3 regions of the Brenneria uluponensis genome follow, and region 3 is predicted to be linked to each of the others. Evidence: predicted binding sites of a transcription regulator. Region 3 holds the regulator's gene; each other region holds the start of a gene.
The links. The regulator PhoB, encoded in region 3, activates phosphate uptake and scavenging genes when phosphate is short. The targets are predictions, from matches to a motif close to CTGTCATAAAACTGNCNNAT.
Positions count from the first base shown of each region.

Region 1: the regulator PhoB is predicted to act here: its motif matches at 3,229-3,248, upstream of pitA (inorganic phosphate transporter PitA).
Region 2: the regulator PhoB is predicted to act here: its motif matches at 3,167-3,186, upstream of ugpB (sn-glycerol-3-phosphate ABC transporter substrate-binding protein UgpB).

Region 1 covers NZ_CP135917.1:4,932,324-4,940,811, reverse strand. Annotated here, with positions in the region: gene RS889_RS23015 (DMT family transporter) at 1-721, opposite strand, end outside; gene RS889_RS23010 (AraC family transcriptional regulator) at 819-1,601, opposite strand; gene RS889_RS23005 (BaiN/RdsA family NAD(P)/FAD-dependent oxidoreductase) at 1,863-3,047, opposite strand; gene pitA (inorganic phosphate transporter PitA) at 3,320-4,825, shown strand; gene uspB (universal stress protein UspB) at 4,936-5,271, opposite strand; gene uspA (universal stress protein UspA) at 5,869-6,306, shown strand; gene argH (argininosuccinate lyase) at 6,471-7,844, opposite strand; gene argB (acetylglutamate kinase) at 7,971-8,488, opposite strand, start outside.
Region 2 covers NZ_CP135917.1:89,874-98,361, reverse strand. Annotated here, with positions in the region: gene ugpE (sn-glycerol-3-phosphate ABC transporter permease UgpE) at 1-796, opposite strand, end outside; gene ugpA (sn-glycerol-3-phosphate ABC transporter permease UgpA) at 808-1,695, opposite strand; gene ugpB (sn-glycerol-3-phosphate ABC transporter substrate-binding protein UgpB) at 1,749-3,068, opposite strand; gene ygbI (DNA-binding transcriptional repressor YgbI) at 3,504-4,265, opposite strand; gene ltnD (L-threonate dehydrogenase) at 4,566-5,480, shown strand; gene otnK (3-oxo-tetronate kinase) at 5,477-6,751, shown strand; gene otnC (3-oxo-tetronate 4-phosphate decarboxylase) at 6,748-7,389, shown strand; gene otnI (2-oxo-tetronate isomerase) at 7,392-8,168, shown strand; gene RS889_RS00395 (GntP family transporter) at 8,398-8,488, shown strand, end outside.
Region 3 covers NZ_CP135917.1:3,665,802-3,674,289, forward strand. Annotated here, with positions in the region: gene proY (proline-specific permease ProY) at 1-1,151, opposite strand, end outside; gene brnQ (branched-chain amino acid transport system II carrier protein) at 1,227-2,546, opposite strand; gene RS889_RS17085 (cobalamin-independent methionine synthase II family protein) at 3,033-4,139, opposite strand; gene phoR (phosphate regulon sensor histidine kinase PhoR) at 4,432-5,754, opposite strand; gene phoB (phosphate response regulator transcription factor PhoB) at 5,782-6,471, opposite strand; gene sbcD (exonuclease subunit SbcD) at 6,685-7,923, shown strand; gene RS889_RS17105 (AAA family ATPase) at 7,920-8,488, shown strand, end outside.

The DNA of each region.
Region 1 (8,488 bases), 1.3 Mb from region 3:
CCGCGAACCATAATCCCATTGCTCCTGTTGACGCCGGGATGGCCAACCAAAAAAACATTCCCCATTTATAAGGCGTGGAAGGCAGTGCGGGATGTTGTTTACTTACTATGGCAACAATTGCCAAAACCAAGGCTCCAAGCAACATCTGCCAGAATGTTACTATCCATGGTGAAAGGGTAAAATCAAACTTTTTATTGAGCACCGTGGAGCACGCCCAACACCCTGATGCCAACATGACCAGCCCGTCACCATAGTTAATACCGTTTCCGGAATGGCTGATACCGATACAGATTATCACGCCGATAAAAGCGATAAGTAATCCAACCAACGCCAGCATTGATGATCGCTCACCCAGAAAAATCCATGCCAGCGGGACGACTAACAAGGGATTGCTTGCCATTAAAATTGCAGCAGTAGAGGGAGACGTAGACAGTAATCCAATGTTCAGGAATGCCATAACGCCCGTTGTCTGTAACGAGCCGATTAAGAAAAGCTGTACCCAAGGTAGATCACGTAACTTTAGTTGTTGGCGGCGCATCAGTAAAAAGACAAAAGGGCATAACGTTAGAGCCGCAACAAAGAAACGAGCAGAGGCTGTCCAGAGTGGTGGGACATCGCTCATAACTATCTTGGTGCTTACGAAAGAGGAACCTTGTAGAAAAGTGGATATGATTACTAACAAAAGGTATTGGTTTATCGTTGCCACTCGAGAGGTTTTCATCTGTTCCCCAATTAATTTTCATTAATCAGAACAGTATATGGATTAACTATTTTTAGTTTCTTTTGAATGAGACAGGTTTATTGTCGAATCGGACTTATCAACTAAAATAATCACTGGGTACTTTGCCCGTCACTCGCTTAAACATCACGGTAAAAGCCCCCTGGGAGTTGTAGCCTAAACTATAGGCAATTTGGCTAATGCGTTCGCCTGCAATGAGCCTTGGAATTGCATCGACAATACGTAACTGCTGGCGCCAATGAACAAATGGCATTCCCGTCTCATTTTGAAATAATCGCGTGAGTGTCCGAGTTGTTGCACCAACCTCATTTGCCCACTCGGATAAGGAACGTGGATCTCCTGGATGCGCAAAAAGCGCATCACAGATGCTGCGTAGCCGTTTGTCTCGACCCATGGGTAATCGAAGACCATTCTCGGCTGAACGTTGCATTTCCTCCAAAGTTAATGAAAGTAAACGTGATTCAAAACTTTCTGGTGGATAATTTAAATGAAATTTTGAGGCTTGAGCGAGCAACTCTCGTAATAGAGGTGACACATTAATGCCCATTGGATGAAGCGGCAAGGCAATAGAAAACGCCTTGATATTGACATAAAGAGTACGCAAAGATACTGAAGTTCGGGCGACCATGGCATGATCCACCTGTGGCGGTATCCAGACGCCACGAAGGGGAGGAAGCATCCAATACTCATCTCGGGTTCGCAGTTCCATCATCCCGGAGCAGCCATAAACCAGTTGTCCACGGCTATGTTGATGCAGGGTAATGTTGTGGCCCGCTGGATACTCTTTAGACATAGAAACGATAGGATTTTGCGCATTGATCCACTCGTCCAGATCGGGGCTGAGTGTCTGGTTAACGTTCATCTTTTTTACTCGTGATCTATTCTCACCCAATGACATTAAACAGATTAATGCATTATCTCTCAAGGCATTATTGGCGTTGTTGAATAAATCAAACCTTTGTCCATCATTAGATGTATTTTTAATCCTCTATTTTTATTTTTTTATCTTTCCATAGTTATAGCGATTGCTACTATTAAGTGATTACCAAAAAAATGATCAGTTAATATGCCAACAACTGATATTGTGTTCCCACAGAAAATCTAACGTATTGTCCTTGTATAATCACCCCAGCGCCTGTGCGCAGGCCCAGGCTGAACTCCAGGCCCACTGGAAGTTGTAGCCGCCGAGCCAGCCGGTGACGTCCACCACTTCGCCGATAAAATAAAGTCCCGGAACCTTGTTGGCTACCATGGTTTTGGAGGACAGCTCCCGTGTGTCCACACCACCCAGTGTCACTTCTGCCGTGCGATAACCCTCGGTGCCGTTGGGTTGAACCCGCCAACGTTGTAGCGCGTTCTCCAATTGTGTCTGCTGGGCAGGATTAAGCTGCTTCAGGGTGATATCCGGCAGTTGTTCCAGCGTTTGCAGGCATTCCACCAGCCGCTTGGGTAGCCACTGTGCCAGCGTGTTTTTCAGGCTTTGATTGGGGTGTGCAAGTCGTTCAGCATTGATACGCGCCGCCAGATCGATGTTGGGAAGCAGGTTGATGGTGACGAACTCTCCCGCCTGCCAGTAACTGGAAAGCTGAAGGATCGCCGGACCAGAGAGGCCGCGGTGAGTAAACAGAATATTCTCGCGAAAGCTGGTGCCGTTTTCGGCTGTCACGATGGCGGGTACCGAAACGCCAGAGAGGGTTTGCAACTGTTCCAGCAGCGGTTTATGCAACGTAAAGGGCACCAGTGCGGCCCGGGTGGGGAGTACGTTGATGCCAAACTGCTGGGCCAACTGATAACCAAACGGCGAGGCACCAAGCCCTGGCATGGAAAGTCCACCGCTGGCAATCACCAGCGCCGGTGTCTGCACCATCTCTTGTGTGAGCTGAACCTGAAACTGTTGTTGTTTCTCTACCGATAACACTTCGCTACGCAACCGCAGGGTGACATTGCCGTATTCACACTCTTTCATCAGCATATCGACAATCTGCTGTGCCGAATCATCGCAGAACAATTGTCCCAGCGTTTTCTCGTGGTACGCGATGCCATGGCGGTTCACCAGATCGATAAAATCCCACTGGGTGTAGCGTGCCAGCGCAGATTTGCAGAAATGGGGATTGTGGGACAGGTAAGCAGCCGGTTCGGTGTGTACATTGGTGAAGTTGCAGCGCCCGCCGCCGGACATTAATATTTTACGCCCGGGTTTTTTACCATTATCCACCAGTAGCACTCGTAGTCCACGTTGACCGGCCTGTGCGGCACAGAAAAGCCCGGCGGCACCGGCACCGATAACCACTACGTCAAACTGTTCCACGCTTGTTCTCCCGGTAATAAATAACGGCCCGGCCTGCAACCTGATGGCCTTTCAGGGCGGCAAATTGTAGTGTTCGCGGCATGCTCTGACCAGTGTAAAAAAATATATAATTTGGTAATAATATTTAATGCATTGATTTTTATTGATTAAATACCATATCTGCAAAAGGTTAACGTAGAGTAAGTCAAAATAATGTCATATTTCGCTTTTCCATACCCCTGCTTGTCGCCGATAATGCGCCGCGTTCATGACCACCTAATGGCCTAACGCTTATGCTACATTTATTTGCCGGCATTGATTTTCATACCGGTCTGATGTTGATACTGGCTTTGTTGTTTGTATTGATCTATGAAGCGATTAATGGCTTCCACGATACAGCCAATGCGGTCGCTACCGTTATCTATACCCGCGCTATGCGTGCACAGCTTGCTGTTGTGATGGCCGGGGTATTTAACTTCTTTGGTGTACTACTGGGTGGGCTTAGCGTCGCGTATGCGATTGTTCACCTGCTTCCCACGGATTTGTTGCTGAATGTCAGTTCTGTCCACGGTCTGGTGATGGTATTTTCCATGCTGCTGGCGGCGATTATCTGGAACCTGGGGACCTGGTATTTCGGTCTGCCGGCCTCCAGTTCTCATACACTGATCGGTTCCATCATCGGTATTGGTTTAACCAATGCGTTGCTGACGGATACTTCGGTAGTGGATGCGCTCAACATTCCGAAAATGATCAGTATTTTCCTGTCGTTGATCCTTTCTCCGATTGTTGGCCTGGTGATGGCTGGATTGTTGGTGTATCTGTTGCGTCGCTACTGGAGTGGCAATAAAAAGCGGCTGCGCATTCACATGACGCCTGCCGAACGCGAAAAACAGGATGGTAAACGGAAGCCACCGTTCTGGACTCGTACTGCGCTGATTCTGTCTGCCGTGGGGGTGAGTTTTTCCCACGGTGCGAACGATGGTCAGAAAGGTATTGGTCTTATCATGTTGGTGCTGATTGGTGTGGCGCCGGCTGGATTCGTCGTCAATCTGAATGCTTCTGGCTATGATATTAGCCGCACCCGTGATGCCGTGTTTAACCTGCAGGAATATTACCAGTCTCATGGGGCCGAGTTGGCGCACGTGATTGCTCTCTCGGAACCGCTGATTCCGTCACCGAATGAAACCATTCCAGGCAACGGTCTGCCGGGGTTTCATTGTGATAGTTCCCGCGTGATGACGGCAATTGACCACACAATGCGTCTGCTGGGTAATCTGAAAAGCTACGATGAGCTCTCTGGCGACAGTCGTGCTCAAGTGCGTCGTTTGCTGATGTGTATTTCTGATTCTATTGATCGCACCATCAAGTTGCCGGAAACTTCGTTAGAAGATCAGCACTTGTTGAGCAATTTGCGTAAGGATTTGCTGAAAACGGTCGAATATGCACCGGTTTGGATCATTGTCGCTGTGGCGATGGCGCTGTCACTGGGTACGATGGTGGGCTGGAAACGTGTAGCCACGACTATCGGTGAGAAGATTGGCAAGAAAGGCATGACGTATGCGCAGGGGCTTGCCGCACAGGTAACCGCCGCATTGTCGATTGGTATTGCCAGCTATACCGGGATGCCGGTATCGACCACTCACGTTCTTTCTTCCGCCGTGGCGGGAACCATGATTGTTGATGGTGGCGGAGTGCAGAGCAGGACTGTGAAAAATATCCTGCTGGCGTGGGTCTTCACGCTGCCGGTATCGTTGGTACTTTCTGGTGTGATCTATTGGTTGATGTTGAAACTGATTTAACCCATGTGCTTGCCATGAAGAATAAGAAAGGCGACCCTGTAAAGGTCGCCTTTTACTTTCAGGTTACCAAAAAGACACTCCCGCATTTCCCTCCTCCAGACATGCCAATATCAATACCAGATTAACATGGCAATCAAGCTAACTATCACCAGTCCGCAAAGCGCGGTGGTCAGCAGAAACTGGCCGCGGACCCGTTCGCAGCGGCGGATAAATTCTGGATCGTGATGTTCAATGTAGCGTTGGGTGTAGATATAACGTACCAGCCGGATTTGCTTGCTTGGTTGACCGTGAGAGGTAAAGAAACCGCCTCCATCTACGTATTGATACAGGAGTGGATCACAGTCCCGCAGTATCAGCAGTAGTACGCGTAATGAAGAATAATATCGCGCCATATTGATGATACAGACGACACATAAAGCCCAGAAAAGCGCCAATGTACTCATCATGCTTCCCCTCCCGGTTTGTTATTCATCAGCGTGTTGGATGCTGCCGGATCACGGTAACAGCCAGCTGAGAATATTTATGCCACACGTTATTCACGCGATTTTATCGGGCGGTCGGTCGGATATGGAATATCGCGACGAAAGCCCTTTATGTCTTCTTCACCCCTGCTTTCCTTTTTCAAGGTGGCTTGCCGGAATGACAGACCTCCCCTCAATCTTTATTGTAGAAGAGGAATCCACTTTTTTTACTATAACGTCGCCTTGATGTCGTTATTTGATGAAAAAAAACATCGCTATTCTCTGTGATTCCGTGCCGAATTTTTGGACACAAAAAATGCCACTTTTAAACTACACTCATTAAAGAAAGGGCGTAGTTTTACGTTGATGCTTTTTTTATCGGCTTGTACAGACCATAACTTCAAGATATTTAGTAGAGGTTATTGGATTTTTGCCTGTTAGATGTGGAATATACCGCGTTGTGATCTGCTGAACATATCCCTCTTCTTCAAGGGTGCTAATCTACAGATCGCCATTAATTATCAGATTGGCAGGATAAATATCTGCTGACTCACTAATTAGTCTTTACGGAAGGAGCTTATTATGGCTTACAAACACATTCTTATCGCTGTTGATCTGTCACCGGAAAGCAAGGTGTTAGTGGAAAAAGCTGTTTCAATGGCAAGGCCGTATGATGCTAAAGTTTCGTTAATTCATGTAGATGTGAATTACTCCGATCTTTATACCGGGTTGATTGATGTCAATTTGGGCGATATGCAACAGCGTATTTCTGAAGAAACGCAGAATGCACTGCGAGATCTGTCCCAGAATGCAGGTTATCCGATTACTGAAACGCTGAGTGGTAGCGGTGATTTAGGACAAGTATTAGTGGATGCTATTCGGAAATACGGTGTGGATCTGGTGTTGTGCGGTCACCATCAGGATTTCTGGAGCAAACTGATGTCATCTGCGCGCCAACTGATCAATACCGTTCACATCGATATGTTGATTGTGCCATTGCGGGATGATGACGAAGAATAACGACGCAACGTGTCGTTTTATGGTGATTGAAAGGTGAAAGGCATAGCACATGCTATGCCTTGAAGTTACTACGACGTTTATTGCTCCCATCATCTTTGCGTAAGCTGGAGTTCGTCGCTTGTAATCCGGTATCTAAATCATATTCGACACAGTGTTTACAATATTCAGGCCAGACGCTGTTTTGCCTCAGCGATGGCTTTCGCTACCTGCTGAGGGGAAACGCCGCCCTGAGCAGTACGTTTATCCAGGCAGGACTGTAATGACAAAATGGGATAAACGTCTTCGGCAATTACCGCACTGAATTTCTGTAAATCAGTGAGAGACAGTGCTTCCAGCGCGTTGCCTTGACGGATGGCTTCGACGACAATTTCGCCAACAATATGGTGTGCTTCACGGAACGGCACACCTTTGGCAACCAGATAGTCGGCCAGTTCTGTGGCATTGGCATAGCCTTGCTCTGCCGCATCCTGACAACGTGGGCGCCTGATCTGAATGCCTTCCAGCACCAGTGCCGCCATCATCAGACAATCATGCCAGGTATCCAGTGCATCAAACAGGCCTTCTTTGTCTTCCTGCATATCCTTATTGTACGCCAGTGGCAGCCCTTTCAGCGTCATCATCATGCCGGTCAGGGCACCTTGCACTCGGCCACATTTACCCCGAATCAATTCCAGGGCGTCTGGATTTTTCTTCTGTGGCATCAGGGAAGAACCGGACGTGACGCGGTCTGAAAGCTCAACAAAGGCTGCTTCACCGCTGTTGAAGAAAATCAGGTCTTCGGCGAAGCGTGACAGATGCACCATGCCGATAGACGCATTGGCCAGCAGTTCCAGTACATGATCGCGATCGGAAACGGTATCCAGACTGTTACGGGTCGCGGACGCAAAGCCCAGCCAGCCAGCCAGTTGTTCACGGTCGATGGAATAAGCGGTTCCCGCCAGCGCCCCACACCCTAACGGGCTGACATCCAGACGTTTCAACGTGTCTTCCAGCCGACTTTCATCTCGTGCCAGCATCTCATGATAAGCCAGACACCAGTGTGCAAAGGTTACCGGTTGGGCGCGTTGCATGTGAGTATAACCGGGCATTACCGCATCCTGGTTAGCGTCTGCCGTAACGACCAACGCCTGGCGCAGATGGCGAATAGTCTGAATCAATTCATTGATTTGCGTTTTACACCATAGCTTCAGATCGGTGGCTACCTGATCGTTACGGCTGCGTCCGGTATGCAATTTTTTACCCAGATTACCCACTTTTTCGATCAGGCGCTGTTCCACCCAACTGTGAATATCCTCGGCATCGCTTTGCAGAATCGCTTCCGGATCGGCCTGTACTTCTTTCAGCAGTGTATTTAGCGCTTGTTCCAACTGTTGTTGTTCTTGCGCACTCAGTACATTAACGGTAACCAGCGCTTTGGACCAGCCGATGGAACCTACGATGTCTTGTTCTGCCAGACGATAATCAAACCGCAGTGAGTCGTTGAACTGTTTAAAACGCTGATCTGCTGCCTGACTAAACCGACCACCCCACAAAGCCATAACATTACTCCCGGTATTCAAATAAATGCGGGTAGAATCCCATCCGTATGATGATCTGACCCGCTTCCATAATGCGTTTTCTGTACCGCCCTTCCCGCAACGGGATAACGGATGCTGCTGTCGTTATTACCCCACAATGCGAGTGCCGATAGGTTCGCCGTTGAACAGCGCCGGTAGCTGATCGGCATGGCGCCAACTAGCAATATCCACCGGGCGGCCCAGCGTGCGGGCGGCATCCAGTGCGGCATTGACTTTGACGATCATGCCGTCAGTAATAATACCCTGCGTGATGAGCTGTTCCGCTTTCTGCGCCGTCATTTCTGCGATGCGCTGGCCTTTACCGTCCAGAATACCGCTGACATCTGACAGCAATATCAGGTCTGCACCCAGTGTTTCCGCCACTGCGGTAGCCGCCTGATCAGCGTTGACGTTCATCAGGTCACCTTGTGCGGTAATACCAATAGAACTGACTATTGGCAGATAGCCTGACGCCAGTAGTGTGTTTAATAGCATGGGAGAACCAGCCTGGGCTTTGCCCACATAACCCAGCGCTTCATCCAACTGGGTTACCTCGGTACTGCCGCCATCCGCCAGACACAATCCGACAGCATTAATATCATGTTTTTTTGCCCATGCCAGTAGGG
Region 2 (8,488 bases), 1.5 Mb from region 3:
CAACCAACAACGGCGGCAACATGGTCAGCAACATTGCCGACATCACCTGATTCCACTCGGTTGGGCTATCACCGATGGCAATCATGCTCTGAATACCGGCCACCGCCGTACCCAGACGGGCATCACTTATAATCAGCAATGGCCATAGATACTGATTCCAGCCATAAATGAACGTGATGACAAACAGTGCCGCCAGATTGGTTTTGGATAATGGCAGCACCATGTCGAAGAAAAAGCGCATCGGGCCGGCGCCATCAATGCGCGCCGCTTCCAATAGTTCATTCGGTAAAGTCATGAAGAATTGCCGAAACAGAAATGTGGCAGTAGCAGACGCCATCAGCGGCAGAGTCAATCCGGTGTAACTGTTCATGATGTGGAGATGGGACATCACCTCAATCGTCGGAAAAATACGCACTTCCACTGGTAGCATCAGGGTGATAAAAATAAGCCAAAAGAATAGATTACGGAACGGAAAGCGGAAATAAACGATGGCAAAGGCGGAAAGCATCGACACGCTGATTTTCCCCAGCGTAATGGTCAGCGCCATGATAAAACTGTTAATCAGCATCCGCCCGAAAGGGGCGCTGTTATTGTCGCCGACACCATGTTGCCAGATGTAGCTCAGGTTTTCCCACAAATGGCCGCCGGGAATCAGCGTCATCGGCACCTGAAATACCTGATCATGATCCAGCGTCGCGGCGACAAACGCCACATACAGCGGAAACAACACCACCAGAATGGCAATAACCAGCATGATATGGCTGAAAATATCCAACCCGCGACGTTTTTCAATCATTGCGTTCCTGATCATTGATAATTCACCCTTCGTTCGACAAAGCGGAACTGAATCACGGTCAGAACAATAACCACAAACATCAGCACCACTGACTGCGCCGCCGAGCTGGAGAGATCGAGTCCGGCAAACCCTTCGCGGTAGATCTTGTAAATCAGCGTGGTGGTGGCCTGCACCGGCCCACCCTCCGTGGCGGCATCAATCACCGGGAAAGTATCAAAGAAGGCGTACACCAGGTTGACCACCAGCAGAAAGAAACTCACCGGCGAAATCAGCGGTAGTACCAGATTGAAAAAACGCCGGACTGGACCGGCACCGTCAATCGCCGCCGCTTCAATCAGGGAGCGGGGTATCGATTGCAAAGCAGCCAGAAAAAACAGGAAGTTATAGCTGATTTGTTTCCACACCGACGCCAGCACCACCAGAAACATCGCCTGGCCGCTATTCTGTGCGTGGTTCCAGTTATACCCAACCTGTTCCAGTGCATAAGTAATCAACCCCATTCCGGGATTGAACAAAAACATCCACAATACCGCTGCGACAGCTGGCGCCACAGCGTAAGGCAGCATCAGCAGCGTCTGGTAAAAACGGCTGAAACGGATGACATAGTCCACCAATGCCGCCAGAAACAACGAAATAATCAACCCGGAACCCGCCACCAGAGAACTGAATACCAGCGTGGTGTAAAACGCTCCCAGGTAATAGGTGTCGTGGAGCAGGTTGACGAAGTTAGCCAGCCCGACAAATTGGCTGGATAACCCGAACGGATCCACGTTTTGTACCGAATACCACAGTGCCTGCCCGGCAGGCCAGAGGAAAAAAACCACAGTGATCGCCATCTGCGGTAAAACCAGTGCATAGGGTAGCCAGCTGCGACCAAAAACAGGACGGGAAGAGGTCATGTACATCGTTCTCAGAAAGGGATGGCCGATTCCTTTCGGCCCGGAATACAATTTTACTTATTGGCTTGTTCAAAACGACGCAACAGCACATTGCCGCGCGCTACTGCGGAATCCAGCGCTTGTTGCGGGGTTTTCTTGCCAGTCCAGACGCTTTCCAGCTCTTCATCCATAACAGCACGAATCTGCGGCATGTTGCCCAGACGTATACCCTTGGTGAACGGCAACGGCGGCTTGTTCAGCATCTGACGAGTTGCAATATCTGCACCGGGGTTCTTATCATAAAAACCTTGCTGTTTGGTCAACTCATAAGCAGCAGTCGTAATCGGCAGATAACCGGTTTTCTGATGCCACTCGGCAGCAATTTTCGGCGATGTCAGGAACTGCAAGAACTCAGCGACACCTTTATAAGTCGCGGCATCTTTACCTTTCATCACCCACAGGCTGGCCCCACCGATGATGGCGTTTTGCGGTGCGCCTTTTACGTCCGCGTCATAAGGCATCATTGCTACGCCGAAGTTGAATTTGGCGTATTGGCGGATGTTGGCCAGTGAACCAGAAGAGGTGGTAAGCATGGCGCAATCACCGTTATAGAACTTCGGGGTCGCTTCATCTTTACGGCCGTAGTAGCTGAAATCACCTTTCTTAAGCATATTTTCCAACATCTGGATATGCCTGACCTGCACCGGCTTGTTGAATTCCAACACAGCATCCATACCATCAAAACCGTTGTTTTTAGTGGCGAAGGGCAAACCGTTCCAGGCGCTGAAGTTTTCAAGCTGAACCCAACCCTGCCAGCCGCTGGTATAACCGCACTTCATACCGGCAGCACGCAATTTGGCGGCGTCTGCGGCCAATTGCTGCCAGGTTTTGGGCGGCTGTTCTGGATTAAGACCGGCTTTTTTGAAGGCGTCTTTGTTGTAATACAGTACCGGTGTTGAGCTGTTAAATGGCTGCGACAGCAGGTGTCCGGTTTTGGAATCGGAGTAATAGCCGGATATCGAAGGAACAAACGCTTTCTCATCGGATGGGATGCCAGCCTGCTGGAACACCTGGTAGACAGGCTTGATCGCCTTGCTGGCCATCATGGTAGCCGTGCCCACTTCATAAACCTGTAGGATGGCAGGCGGATTACCACTGCGGAATGCGGCAATACCCGCCGCCAGATTTTGATCGTAGTTACCTTTGTAGACGGGTACGATTTTGACATCGCTATGGCTCTGGTTAAAGCGGTCCACCAGCGAATTCACGGTCTTGCCCAATTCACCGTCCATTGAGTGCCAGAAAGGGATCTCGGTTACCGCCAGTGCCTGAGTGCTAAGTGCCATTGTAATGGCTACACCGGCTACGGCTTTACGAATAGCGTGGTTAAACATGCCTGTCTCCTGGAATCATTGATTACGCCTGAGTAAAACGGCGTGTTTTATATTCGGGAGCTAACATGGCATGCCCAGATGACAGAAAAATAACCACTAAATGACAGGCAAATGACAGCTGCATACGATTGCATTCCGCCACTGTACGTTTGGCCTGTCAATCTGGTTATCATGTCGCCGTTATTCGCAAAATACGCATTCCCATCTTATGTAGCCTCGCTGTTTCGACTACCAACAACACGCTATTTTTTATTATGTGAGAAAGTGATCTTTTTATTATCAGAATGTTGCTTCCTCACAGGGCAACCCGCCCGCGTCTCATGCCGGTCAGTTAAACACCGAGATACACGGGCCGACCGCAGAGGTGCGGTGTCCCTCCGGGAACCTCATCCTGCATTTCCCCTAAAATCTGTCTATCGGCATAACAATGCCACATCACCGCGCCACCAGTACCTCAACGTCTATTTTCCTCAACGCTTCCTGTGCGGCAATGGGTAAACCATCGTCGGTAATAATGCTGTCAAATACCGTTAGTGGTGTCGCCAGATAGGTGGCGATACGACCGTATTTTGAGGTGTCGCTTAGTAAAATGCACTTGCTGCTGGCTGCCACTATCGCCCGTTTGACGGCGACTTTGTCTTCATTGGGCGTGGACAAGCCGCGCAGGCTCCAGGAAGAAGCCGAAACAAACGCGATATCAATAAACAGATTACGCAGTGCCTGCGCTGCCGCTTCTCCCACGCAGGAGCAGTTTTCCCGGCACAAGGTGCCGCCAGTATGGATCATACGACACTGGCTGGATTCAATTAAAAACCCGGCAATGACAAAATCGTTGGTGACAATCAGCAAATCGTCCCGTGCCGCCAGTTGCCGCGCCAGCGATAGCGTAGTAGTGCCTGCATCCAGATAAATACAGCTGTTGTGCGGGATCTGCTGCGCCGCCAGCCGGCCAATCGCGTCTTTCTGCTGGCTGAACATGACGGATTTATCCTGATGAGACGGTTCTGCCGCCAGCCGTTCCGGCGAACGCACACCACCGGACACACTGAGTAGTAGCCCATCCTGTTCCAGTTTTTGCACGTCTCGTCGTACCGTCATGTGCGATACGCCCAGCGTTTCCATCAGTTCGCTGATGCTGACCACGCCACGTTCAGTAATCAGTGACAAAATCTTTTGATGACGCTCTACCGGTATCACCACGCACTCCTGTTGGTTTTCGTGATAAATATTGTGATATCACTCATTATTCAGGGTGATAATTACCATAAATTCACGTGATAAGCCATGCAGCGATTAACATATTCAACACGGCCATAAATATAACCTGTTGATATAAAAAGATTAGTAACATTTATCACAAACATTGCTTTCACTGGAGCGTTTGATAATACCACCTGAATATTAATTTATGTGATGACAGTCACCATAATAACAGACAACTGCGCTTACATTTAACACAATAGAACAAATAATCACTAAACTTAACAGGCGACAGTCATGAATGAAACCTTAACGTATTCGGTAGCGGTCATCGGTCTGGGATCGATGGGATTTGGTGCAGCCACGTCCTGCATCAACGCCGGGCTCACTACCTATGGCATCGATATCAACCCGCAGACACTGGAGCGCTTGCGCCAGGAAGGTGCGGCACAAACCGCCACCCGTATCGACGACTTTGCCGACCAGTTGGACGCCGTAGTCCTGCTGGTCGTGAATGCCGCGCAGGTGAAAAGCATTCTGTTTGGTGAAGCGAGTGTCGCCGCCAAACTCAAGGCCGGTACGGCGGTCATGGTGTCATCCACCATTTCAGCCCAGGATGCCAAAGACATTGCCGCACAATTGGCAGAGCATCAGTTGTTGATGCTCGACGCCCCGGTATCTGGCGGCGCGGTCAAGGCCGCTGCCGGTGATATGACCGTCATGGCCTCCGGCAGCGACGATGTATTCAACAAACTGGAGCCGGTATTGAACGCGGTAGCGGGCAAGGTGTATCGCATCGGCAACGAAATTGGCCTCGGCGCCACCGTAAAAATCATTCATCAGTTACTGGCAGGTGTGCATATCGCCGCCGGAGCAGAAGCAATGGCGCTGGCAGCCCGGGCCGGTATCCCGCTGGACGTAATGTACGATGTGGTGACCCACGCGGCTGGCAACTCGTGGATGTTTGAAAACCGTATGCGTCACGTAGTGGACGGCGACTATACGCCAAAATCCGCCGTCGATATCTTCGTCAAGGATCTGGGATTGGTGACCGACACCGCCAAAGCGCTGCATTTCCCGCTGCCGCTGGCTTCCACCGCTTTCAATATGTTTACCGCCGCCAGCAACGCCGGATTTGGTAAGCAGGATGACAGTGCGGTGATCAAAGTCTTCAGCGGTATTACGCTGCCGGAAAAACGGGAGGACGCATGATCACTCTTGGCGTTATCGCAGACGATTTTACCGGTGCTACGGATATCGCCAGTTTTCTGGTGCAGAACGGCCTGTCGACCGTACAACTGAATGGCGTACCGGAAGCCGATTATCAGGTAACGGCGCAGGCAGTGGTCATTAGCCTGAAATCCCGCTCCTGTTCGGCTGAACAGGCGGTTGCCGACGCGCTGAAGGCGCTTGCCTGGCTACAGCGACAGGGTTGTCAGCAGTTCTATTTCAAATATTGCTCCACTTTCGACAGCACCGTCCACGGGAATATCGGGCCGGTGACCGATGCACTGCTGGACGCGTTGGGCGAATCCATGACGGTGATTTCCCCGGCGTTGCCGGTAAATGGTCGTACCGTGTATCAGGGTTATCTATTTGTGATGGAGCAGTTGCTGTCGGAATCCGGTATGCGTCACCACCCGGTCACCCCCATGACGGACAGTAACCTGCTGCGGCTGATGGAACAGCAAGCCAATGGACGCGCCGGGCTGGTGCCATACGCCGTCATGGACCAGGGGCCAGCGGCGGTAAAACAGCATTTGGCGCAACTTCGGGAACAGGGATGCCGCTACGCGGTACTGGATACCCTGAACGAACAGCATCTGTTGACACAGGGCGATGCGCTGCGGGAAATGAAACTGGTGACCGGCGGTTCCGGGCTGGCTATCGGTCTGGCGCGGGTGTGGGCCACATCAGCGCCACAATCAACCACTGCCACGCAAGCCGGATTACCACAACCGGGCGCTGGTATAGTGCTTTCCGGCTCCTGTTCAGTGATGACCAACCAACAGGTGGCGCGTTATTGCCAGCAGGCCGCCCATCAGGCCATCGATGTGGCCCGTTGCCTTGAAAGTGAGAGCGCACTGCAAACTTATGCCCATGAACTGGCTCGCTGGGCAGAGGAACACCGTAACGACGTGCTGGCACCGTTACTGTACGCCACCGCGGCACCGGAAGCATTGGCCACTATTCAACAACGTTTTGGGGCACAAGCCAGCAGTCATGCGGTAGAAACCCTGTTCGCCTGCGTGGCCAGCCAGCTACAGACGGCAGGATTCCGGCGTTTTATCATCGCTGGCGGCGAAACCTCCAGCAGGGTGGTGCAGACGTTGGGCATTCGCGCGTTCCACATCGGTCCGACTATTTCCCCTGGCGTTCCGTGGGTTAAATCCACCGACCATCCGTTATCACTGGCATTGAAATCCGGCAACTTTGGTGATGAAGACTTTTTTGCCCGAGCACAACAGGAGTTTGCCTTATGACAGGTCATCAGCCCACCCATGAGCAACTGGCGCGTGACGAAATGGTCAGGCTGGGTGCGTCATTTTTTCAGCGCGGTTATGCCACTGGCTCTGCGGGCAATCTTTCGCTGCTGCTGGATGATGGCACGCTACTCGCTACCCCGACGGGTTCCTGTCTGGGAGAATTGCAGGCAGAGCGACTTTCGAAGGTCAGGCTCGATGGGGAGTGGCTTTCCGGCGATAAACCCTCTAAAGAGGTGAGTTTCCATCGGGCGTTGTATCTCAATAATCCGGCCTGCCGTGCCGTGGTACATCTGCACAGCGCCTATTTAACTGCGCTCTCCTGTCTGGAAGGATTAAATACACAGGATGCCATCCGGCCCTTTACGCCATATGTAGTGATGCGGGTCGGTCAGGTGCCAGTGGTGCCTTATTACCGTCCGGGAGATGCCCGTCTGGGTGAAGATCTGGCCGCACTCGCACCACACTATAGCGCCTTTCTGCTGGCTAATCATGGTCCGGTGGTCACTGGCAAGGATTTGCGGGCCGCCGCAGACAATATGGAAGAGCTGGAAGAAACCGCCAAACTGATTTTCATTCTTGGCGACCGACGTATTCGCTACTTAACTGGCGAAGAAATTGCTGAATTACGGAGTTAATCATGCCGAAATTTGCTGCAAACCTTTCGACCCTGTTTACCGAACTGCCCTTTCTGGAGCGTTTTCAGGCTGCCGCTGAGGCGGGTTTCAACGGCGTTGAATTTTTATTCCCTTATGAATATCCAGCCGAGGTACTGGCTGAGAAATTACAGCATTACGGGCTTCAGCAGGTATTATTTAATACCTCGCCAGGTAATATCGCGGCGGGTGAATGGGGAGTCACCGCTTTGCCGGAACGAGTAGAGGATGCGCACCAGGATATTGATCGCGCGTTGGAATATGCCATCGCCCTGAATTGTCCCTCCGTACATATTATGGCGAGTATTATTCCAGAAGGTGCGGATATATCTCTTTATCAGCGCACCTATATTGAGAATATTCGCTACGCGGCCGATAAGTTTGCCCCGCACAATATTAGCATCATGCTGGAAGCGCTAAACCCGGGTCTGAAACCCCGTTATCTATTGGCCAGCCAATATCAAACACTGGAGATGGTAAACCGGATTGATCGCGACAATGTCTGGGTGCAGTTGGATCTCTATCACGCCCAAATTGTTGACGGTAATCTGACACAGATTATGCGGGAAATGCAGGGTCGTTACGGTCATGTTCAGATTGCCGCCGTACCGGGACGTCATGAACCTGATGAAGGAGAAATAAATTACCCATTCTTATTTGAAGAACTGGATCGTCTCGGTTATTCCGGCTGGGTAGGTTGTGAATATAATCCACGAGGGAATACAAAAGAGGGATTAGGCTGGATTAAACCCTGGCAATAAATATATCGACATTTTTCACGTTACAATTGTATTGTCGCTTTCCTGTAACGTGACATTTATTGGATATGTTCATTATTATAAAAATGAAATTCAGGGGGAATTATCATCGCTGACCATGACTCTATGAACGTCTTTTTATCTTAAAAAAATAAAAAATACTTCCTGCTATTACCTGCAATAACAGGAAAAACATCAACGCATAAATATTATTTAATTGAGGGTCAGAATTATGTCAACCTCAGCATTACTCTGCATCGCAATACTGGGCGTATTATTACTGCTCTTGTTAGTAATAAAAATAAAAATACAGCCTTTTGTGG
Region 3 (8,488 bases):
CGACGAAAGGCGATTTGAGAACACAGGATCATAATCCACACCCATACCGTCGCGAAGGTTGCCAGAGAGGCGATCACCAGAAAGACTTTTTCCGGCATGATGTAATTCAGGTACACCGCCACCAACAACGCCATGGTCATCACTACTACTGTCACCCAGGGAATGCCATGTCGTGAAAGTCGGGTAAAGATCCTGGGCGCTTGTCCTTGTTCCGCCATGCCGTGCAACATACGTCCTACACCAAAAACATCGCTGTTAATCGCGGAAAGCGAGGCAGTAATCACCACAAAATTCAGAATACCCGCTGCGGCGGTAATGCCCATATGCTGGAACGTCAGCACAAACGGGCTACCATTAGTCCCTACCTGATTCCATGGATAGATGGACATAATCACGAATAGTGTACCAACATAAAATACCAGAATACGCCACGGCACTGAGTTGATGGCCCGTGGAATCGATTTACGAGGGTCTTGCGCTTCCCCAGCGGTAATACCGATAATTTCCACACCGCCATAGGCAAACATCACCATCTGTAGTGAAATAATCATTCCCATAACCCCATGGCTGAAAAAACCACCGTTGGACCACAGGTTATGAATACCGGTCGATTCACCACCATTGCCGATTCCCCAGACGATAATACCGACGCCGGCGATGATCATGACAATAATGGTTGCCACTTTGAAGAAGGACAACCAGAACTCCAATTCACCAAACACCTTGACGTTCATCAGGTTGATCGCACCGATGATCATCACCACGCTCAGCACCCATACCCAGTGCGGGACATCGGGAAACCAGACGCTCATGTAGATGCCAAAAGCGGTAACATCGGCAATCGCAACGATCAGCATCTCAAAACAATAGGTCCAGCCGGTGATATATCCCGCCAACGGCCCAAGGTAATCCAGGGCGTAACGTGAAAAAGAACTGGCCTGAGGGTTATTGACCGACATCTCCCCCAAGGCGCGCATGATAATGTAGGCCACCACGCCCCCAATCAGATAAGCCAGCAACACGCTGGGTCCCGCCATCTGAATAGCGCTGGCTGAGCCATAGAACAAGCCGGTACCAATCGCCGAACCTAAAGCGATAAAACGGATGTGCCGCGCACTTAACCCACGCTTGAGCTTGGATTGTTGTTCCATAAATAAGCAACCCTGTTTTACAAACGAAAAAACCACAGGCGCTTGCCTGTGGTACAAAATTCAAACAATCACAACTTAAAGATGCACCCTGACTTCCTGATGACCAGACACCCGGTCGTAAATAATCGCCACCAGCAACACCGCCATGGATGGCGGCAGCCAGGCCAACCCTTGTTCACTCAACGGCAAATGCAATATCCACAGTGGCAGCAACGGCTGGAAGGCAGACGATTTTACACCATCAACCATGCCAAATAACAGGCTCACCAACATCACCGGCGCGATAATATGCGCACTGTTATTCCACCAGCGAAGCGTAAAACTCAGTAAAACCAGCACGATACAGGGCGGATAAATCGCCGTCAGCACCGGAATGGACATTTGAATCAAGTGGCTCAATCCCAGATTAGACACCACCATTGAAAACAGCCCCAGGGTGAAAACCAGTGTACGGTAGGAAAAAGGCAGATACTGGGAAAAAAACTCCGCACAGGCGCAAGTCAGCCCTACCGCGGTCACCATGCAGGCAGTAAAAATCAGCAATGCCAGAAAGCTACTGCCCATATTACCAAAGGTGTGCTGAACATAAGCATGCAGAATTTCAGCCCCATTCTGCGCTTCCGGCACCAAAACACCGCTGTTCGATCCCAACTGGAACAGACTCAAATAAACCAGTGTTAAACCAACACCCGCAATCAACCCCGCCAGCATGGTGTACCGGGTAAGCAGGGCAGCATCGACAACCCCTCGGGAACGGGCGGCGTTAACTATTACAATACCGAATACCATCGCCCCCAGCGTATCCATAGTGAGATAACCATTAATAAACCCGCTGGAAAAAGGCACATGCTGATAGATATCAGTAGCCGGAATGGGAGCACCGACAGGCCACAGTAGCGCCGCCACACCCAATATCGTCAGAGCGATAATTTTTACCGGTGCCAGAATATGACCGACAGTATCCAGCAAACGCCCCGGATACAGGGAAATCCCGATGACAATCGCAAAATAGATCAGGCTATATATCAGTAGCGGTGTGGTGCCCTCACCCACCAACGGTGCAATACCTACTTCAAACGATACTGTTGCGGTACGAGGGGTTGCAAACAATGGCCCGACGGCCAGGTAGCATACCGTCGCCAGCACAACGCCGGCTTTCTTGCCAATCGGACTGCTCAAGGTATCGATACCACCGCCAACCCGTGCCAAGGCAATAATGGTTAGGACCGGTAGCCCAACGGCAGTGATCAAAAAACCGAGTGCGGCGATCCAGACATGTTCTCCCGCCTGTAAACCCACCATCGGGGGGAAAATGATATTCCCCGCGCCGACAAACAGGGCAAAGGTCATAAAACCCAATGCCATGATATCTTTGGACGTTAAACGATGACTCATAGTTATGTCGTGTTGCCTGTATAAACTCGCTAAAAAAGAAAAAACCGGGTAGAAAAATCAGCGACACCAGATTTTCATTCGGGCAATGTGCAGAATTATTGAAATAATTGATTGGCGTATATATCCATCATCTTTCAAGTTGCAGATGCGTTAGCTGTGCTCAGTTACCTGGTTGCCGTCTTCCTGCATCGTGCAATTTATTGGATATAGCCACAATGGGGGCTAAGTAAAGCGTTTATAGCGAAAAAATACAACACTTGATCTAAAAAGCAGAATATTAAACTAAATTTAATTGCTAAGATGACATATTGAGTTAATTTAGGACAATCGGCCAATACATGATTTGTGCATCATAAGAATATTTAGTGCAATAAAATCCCATTAAATACTTAGATTGTACAAAATAAAACCATAACTAAAACTTATAGAAATAAAAAACGCTGGCGAAATATGCCAGCGTTATAACAAACATAAACGGGTACTGAATCACCACACACGCTGGGCGATATCGACCACTAGTTTCAGCTTGTTCCACTGAGCTTCTTCGCTCAGGCTGTTGCCCTCTTCTGTTGACGCGAAGCCACACTGCGGACTCAGACAAAGCTGTTTTATGTCGACATATTTTGCCGCTTCAGCAATACGACTTTCTACATCCTGTACATTTTCCAATTCGCCATTTTTAGTCGTGATAAGCCCCAGTACAACTTGTTGGTGTCCCGGCTTGATATAGCGCAACGGCTCAAATCCCCCCGCACGCTCCGAGTCATACTCCAGAAAGAAAGCATCGACATTCACTTCACCAAACAGGGTTTTGGCCACCGGTTCATAGCCCCCTTCGGAAATCCAGGTCGAACGGAAATTCCCCCGGCAAACATGCAGCCCGATAATCAGATCGTCTGGTTTGCCAATCAACGCTTTATTCAGCACATCCGCATAAATACGGCACAGTTGTTGTGGATCTTCACCACGTTCACGGATTTGGCGCTTCTGATCGTCAGAACACAGATAAGCCCATACCGTGTCATCCAGTTGCAAATAACGGCAACCTGCATCATAAAACGCTTTAATGGCATCACGCCAAGTCTGAGCCAAATCGTCAAAGTAGGCGCCCAGATCGGGGTAAATGGTGCTATCAATAGCCTTACGACCGCCACGAAAATGCATCACGCTTGGACTGGGTATGGTCATCTTCGCCACCGCATCGCCCGCAATAGCGTTCAGATAACGGAAGTCTGCCAGCATGGGATGCTGTGGGTTGAAACTCACTTTACCGGTTACTTTTATGCCACGGGACTTGGTCTGAATACCGTTGAACTGAATGCCTTGCTCGGCTTCATAACGCTCAACACCGTTCAACCCTTCAAAAAAATCGAAATGCCACCAGGCACGACGAAATTCACCATCAGTCACCACCTGCAATCCGGTGTTCCGCTGCAACTCAACCGCACGCAGAATTTCCTGATCTTCTATGTTCCGCAATTGAGCGGCGCCAATCTCACCAGCCTGAAACTGCTCACGGGCCTGTTTAATTGCTGTGGGACGCAACAAACTACCGACCACGTCGGCACGAAACGGAGGAAGTGTTTGTGTCATGTTTTGCTCCTGACAGCCTGTTGACAGCGCAATTACTGTCACAGAGTTATAGTTTCATTATAAAATAATTACGCCGCTGTATTTAATGGACATCTAGACGGCTAAAAGTGGGAGCATCTTGGCATGAGTATTAATCAAGGACAAGGGAGTAATTTTCACATCACATGAAATAAATTCATCTTCCCGTGACAAATACTCATGAATGTATAGCGAGGTTGGGTACCGCAAACAACACCGAGCAGCAACAACGTAGCTGCGGCGGTGTGATAGCGGATTTCATCAGGTATTTCCGTCAGGCTAACGGTTTAGCCGTATTTTGGTTCAGGGCGGAAGACACTATCAACCGGTTTGGCAGGGTAAACATAAAGCGAGAACCGATACCTTCTTCGCTAATAACTTCCAGCTTGGCGTCATGATGGCCAAGGGCGTGTTTCACGATAGCCAGCCCCAGTCCGCTACCCCCGGTCTGGCGGGAACGGGCTTTATCCACACGATAAAACCGCTCGGTCAGGCGAGGTAGATGTTTGGGGGCAATACCTGGCCCGTTATCGCTCACCTGAAACTGTGCGCCCGACGGCGTCTGTTGCCAGCACACCTCAATACGGGTTCCCTTCGGCGTATGATTCACCGCGTTATACACTAAATTGGAAACCGCGCTGCGCAGCTGATCTTCATTACCGAACACTTTTAATTGTTCATTAACACGAAAAATGATCTCATGGCGCCCTTGACTCAGCGTCTCCGCTTCACGCTGTAACACCCGCAGCATCAGCGGAATGTCCACTTCCTCGCTCAGATCGATAGCGGTTGCCGCCTCGATGCGGGATAGCGTAAGCAGTTGTTTAACCAGACCATCCATCCGCCGCGTCTGCTCCTGCATGGTATTGAGCGCCTTTGCCTGTAAAGTGGCATCCAGCGATTCATCACTCATCATTTCCAGATAACCTTGTAACACTGTCAATGGTGTACGCAGCTCGTGACTGACATTAGCAAAGAAATTACGGCGGGCACCTTCAAGCTGATGCATTTGTGTCACGTCGCGAGCCACTATCAGCAACTGCCCTTCTGAATAGGGCATCACGCGGAACTCGACATGATACGAATTATTCAACAGCAACATCAGCGGTCCACTGAAGTCCCGTAACTGCATATATTCGGTAAATTCCGGATAACGCAGCAGATTGAGAATATTTTGACCATTATCCTCTGGCCAACGGAATCCCAGTAAATGCTGGGCTAGCCGATTACACCAGATCATGGTGCCTTCTTCTGTGGTGATCACTACCGCGTCAGGTAGTGACTCAGCGCCGCTGCGAAAACGTTTGATCAACAGCGCCAGTTCGCGTCGACGTCGACGGTTGCGCAACTGCATCTGATAGAGACCATAAAACAGCGGTTCCCAGCTCCACCGACCGGGAGGTGGCGTCATGCTGCGGTCAATCCACAGCCAATGAGAGAGTTTAAGCTGATTGTAAAAATTCCAGCATAAAGCCGCCAAAACAAAGACCAGAAGAAACCAGGGCAGATAACCAAAAATCAGCCCAAGCAACACAGCAGGAGTACAAAAAAAAGCCAGCTCCAATGCCAGCTTTTTCCAGGATAAACGTTCTAGCACGTTAGAAAATCTCCCAAACTAACGCTGTCAGTAACGCGTCGAGAAACGATAACCGGTTCCACGAACCGTCTGCACCATTTTGTCATGCCCACTGGTCTCCAGCGCTTTACGAAGACGGCGGATATGAACATCAACAGTACGATCCTCAACATAAACGTTAGTGCCCCAAACATGATTCAGCAACTGTTCACGACTATATACCCGTTCAGAGTGCGTCATAAAGAAATGCAGCAATTTAAATTCAGTTGGCCCCATATCCAGCGCGTACTCATCCGTCGTCACTCGATGTGAAGAAGGATCAAGGCTTAACCCGCGCATTTCAATCACTTCATCCACCGCCATGGGTGAAATCCGACGCATCACAGCCTTGATACGCGCTACCAGTTCCTTGGGGGAAAATGGTTTGGTAATGTAATCATCCGCACCAACTTCAAGCCCACGCACCCGATCTTCTTCTTCTCCGCGCGCGGTAAGCATCATTACCGGAATATCCCGGGTCAGTGTTTCACGTTTCATGTGCTTGATGAATTGCAGGCCTGAACCGCCAGGCAGCATCCAGTCAAGCAGAACCAATTCAGGGTATGGTTCAGTCAGCTGGTTTATCGCGCTATCATAATCTTCCGCCTCAACTGGCTGATAACCGTTCTGTTCCAGCACAAAGCACACCATTTCACGGATAGGCGCTTCATCTTCCACAACCAAAATACGTCTTGCCATCGTTAATCCTGCCATTAATCATCGCTATTAGCGTGCGGAATGCATTATGCGTCACTTTTGTGACAGATTTATGAACAGAAACCTGCCCCCGGGTCCACTCTTCTGGTCTGATTTAACCTGACGTAATTACTGCTATTCTTTGCGACAGCACTAAACTGACCACCTATAATCGCCGATGATAACTATTACATAACCCCATCAGCAGGGAGTTTCATGCGAATTATTCACACTTCTGACTGGCATCTTGGTCAATATTTTTATACCAAGAGCCGTGCCGCTGAACACCAGGCCTTTCTATGCTGGTTGATTCATCAAGTTCAACAACACGATGTGGATGCAGTAATAGTAGCAGGTGACATTTTCGATAACGGAACCCCGCCCAGCTATGCACGGGAGATGTATAACCGTTTTGTCGTGGATTTGCAGCACACCGGTTGCCAGTTGGTGATACTTGGCGGAAACCATGACTCAGTGGCCACGCTGAACGAATCCCGTTCCCTGCTGGCCTGCCTGAACACGCAGGTCATCGCCAGCAGCGATAACGATATTGACCGGCAAGTGCTGGTACTGAATAACCGTCAGGGGGAACCGGGTGCCCTACTGTGCGCCATTCCTTTCCTGCGTCCGCGCGATTTGCTAACCAGCCAGGCTGGCCAGTCTGGTGCAGATAAACAGCGAGCGCTGCTGGACGCCATTGCCGAACATTATCAGCACTGCTACCAGGTTGCCTGTCAGCGACGTGATGAGCTGGGATTACCCTTGCCCATCATTGCTACTGGTCACCTTACCACTGTCGGTGTCACGACATCGGATTCAGTGCGTGATATTTATATTGGCACGTTGGAAGCCTTTCCAGCTCAAATCTTTCCCCCCGCCGATTATATTGCCCTCGGACACATTCACCGCCCTCAACGAATCGCAAAGACCGAACACATTCGTTATAGCGGCTCCCCCATCGCATTGAGCTTTGATGAGTTGAATCACGAAAAATCCGTTTATCTGGTCACGTTTGACCAAGGATCACTCCACACTGTCGATACATTGACCATCCCAGAAACACAGCCGATGCAGTTGATCAAAGGCGATTTGGTAGAAATTGAACGTCGCCTGAACGGATTCAGGGAGTATCAGGGAGCATCGCCAGTCTGGCTGGATATTGAAGTCGCCACACAGGACTACCTGAATGACATTCAGAAACGGATTGAAGAACTGACGGTGGGGCTACATGTTGAAGTGCTGCTACTGCGCCGGGCGCGGGAACAACATTTACAAATGCTGATACAACAGGAAAAAGAGACACTGAACGAACTGAAACCAGAAGAGGTCTTCGAACGGCGCCTGGCGTTGGAGCCCGACCTGGAGACACCACGTCGACAACGGCTTCAGACACTGTTTACACAGGTCATGCATGACATCGAACAGGATGAACATCGGCAGGAGGACAAGGTATGAAAATACTCAGCCTGCGTTTAAAAAACCTCAACTCGCTACAAGGCGAGTGGAAAGTTGATTTCACCCGCGAACCTTTCGTCAGTAATAGCCTATTTGCCATCACCGGGCCGACCGGTGCTGGTAAAACCACACTGCTCGACGCCATCTGTCTGGCGTTATATCACCAGACACCGCGGCTGAAAGTGACACCCACTCAGAATGAACTGATGACGCGACATACCGCTGAGTCGCTGGCCGAAGTTGAATTTGAAGTCAAGGGTATTGCCTATCGAGCCTTCTGGAGTCAACGTCGGGCCCGTAATTCACCGGAAGGGAATCTACAACCACCGAAAGTCGAGCTAGCCCGGTGTGCCGACGGCAAAATTCTGACAGAAAAGATCAATGACAAGCTGGCAATGATTGCCGATATCACCGGCCTTGATTTCGACCGGTTCACCAAATCCATGCTGTTATCCCAGGGGCAATTCGCCGCTTTCCTCAACGCTGACGCCAACGAACGGGCAGAATTACTGGAAGAGCTGACAGGTACGGAGATTTACGGCCTCATTTCCGAACGGGTATTTGA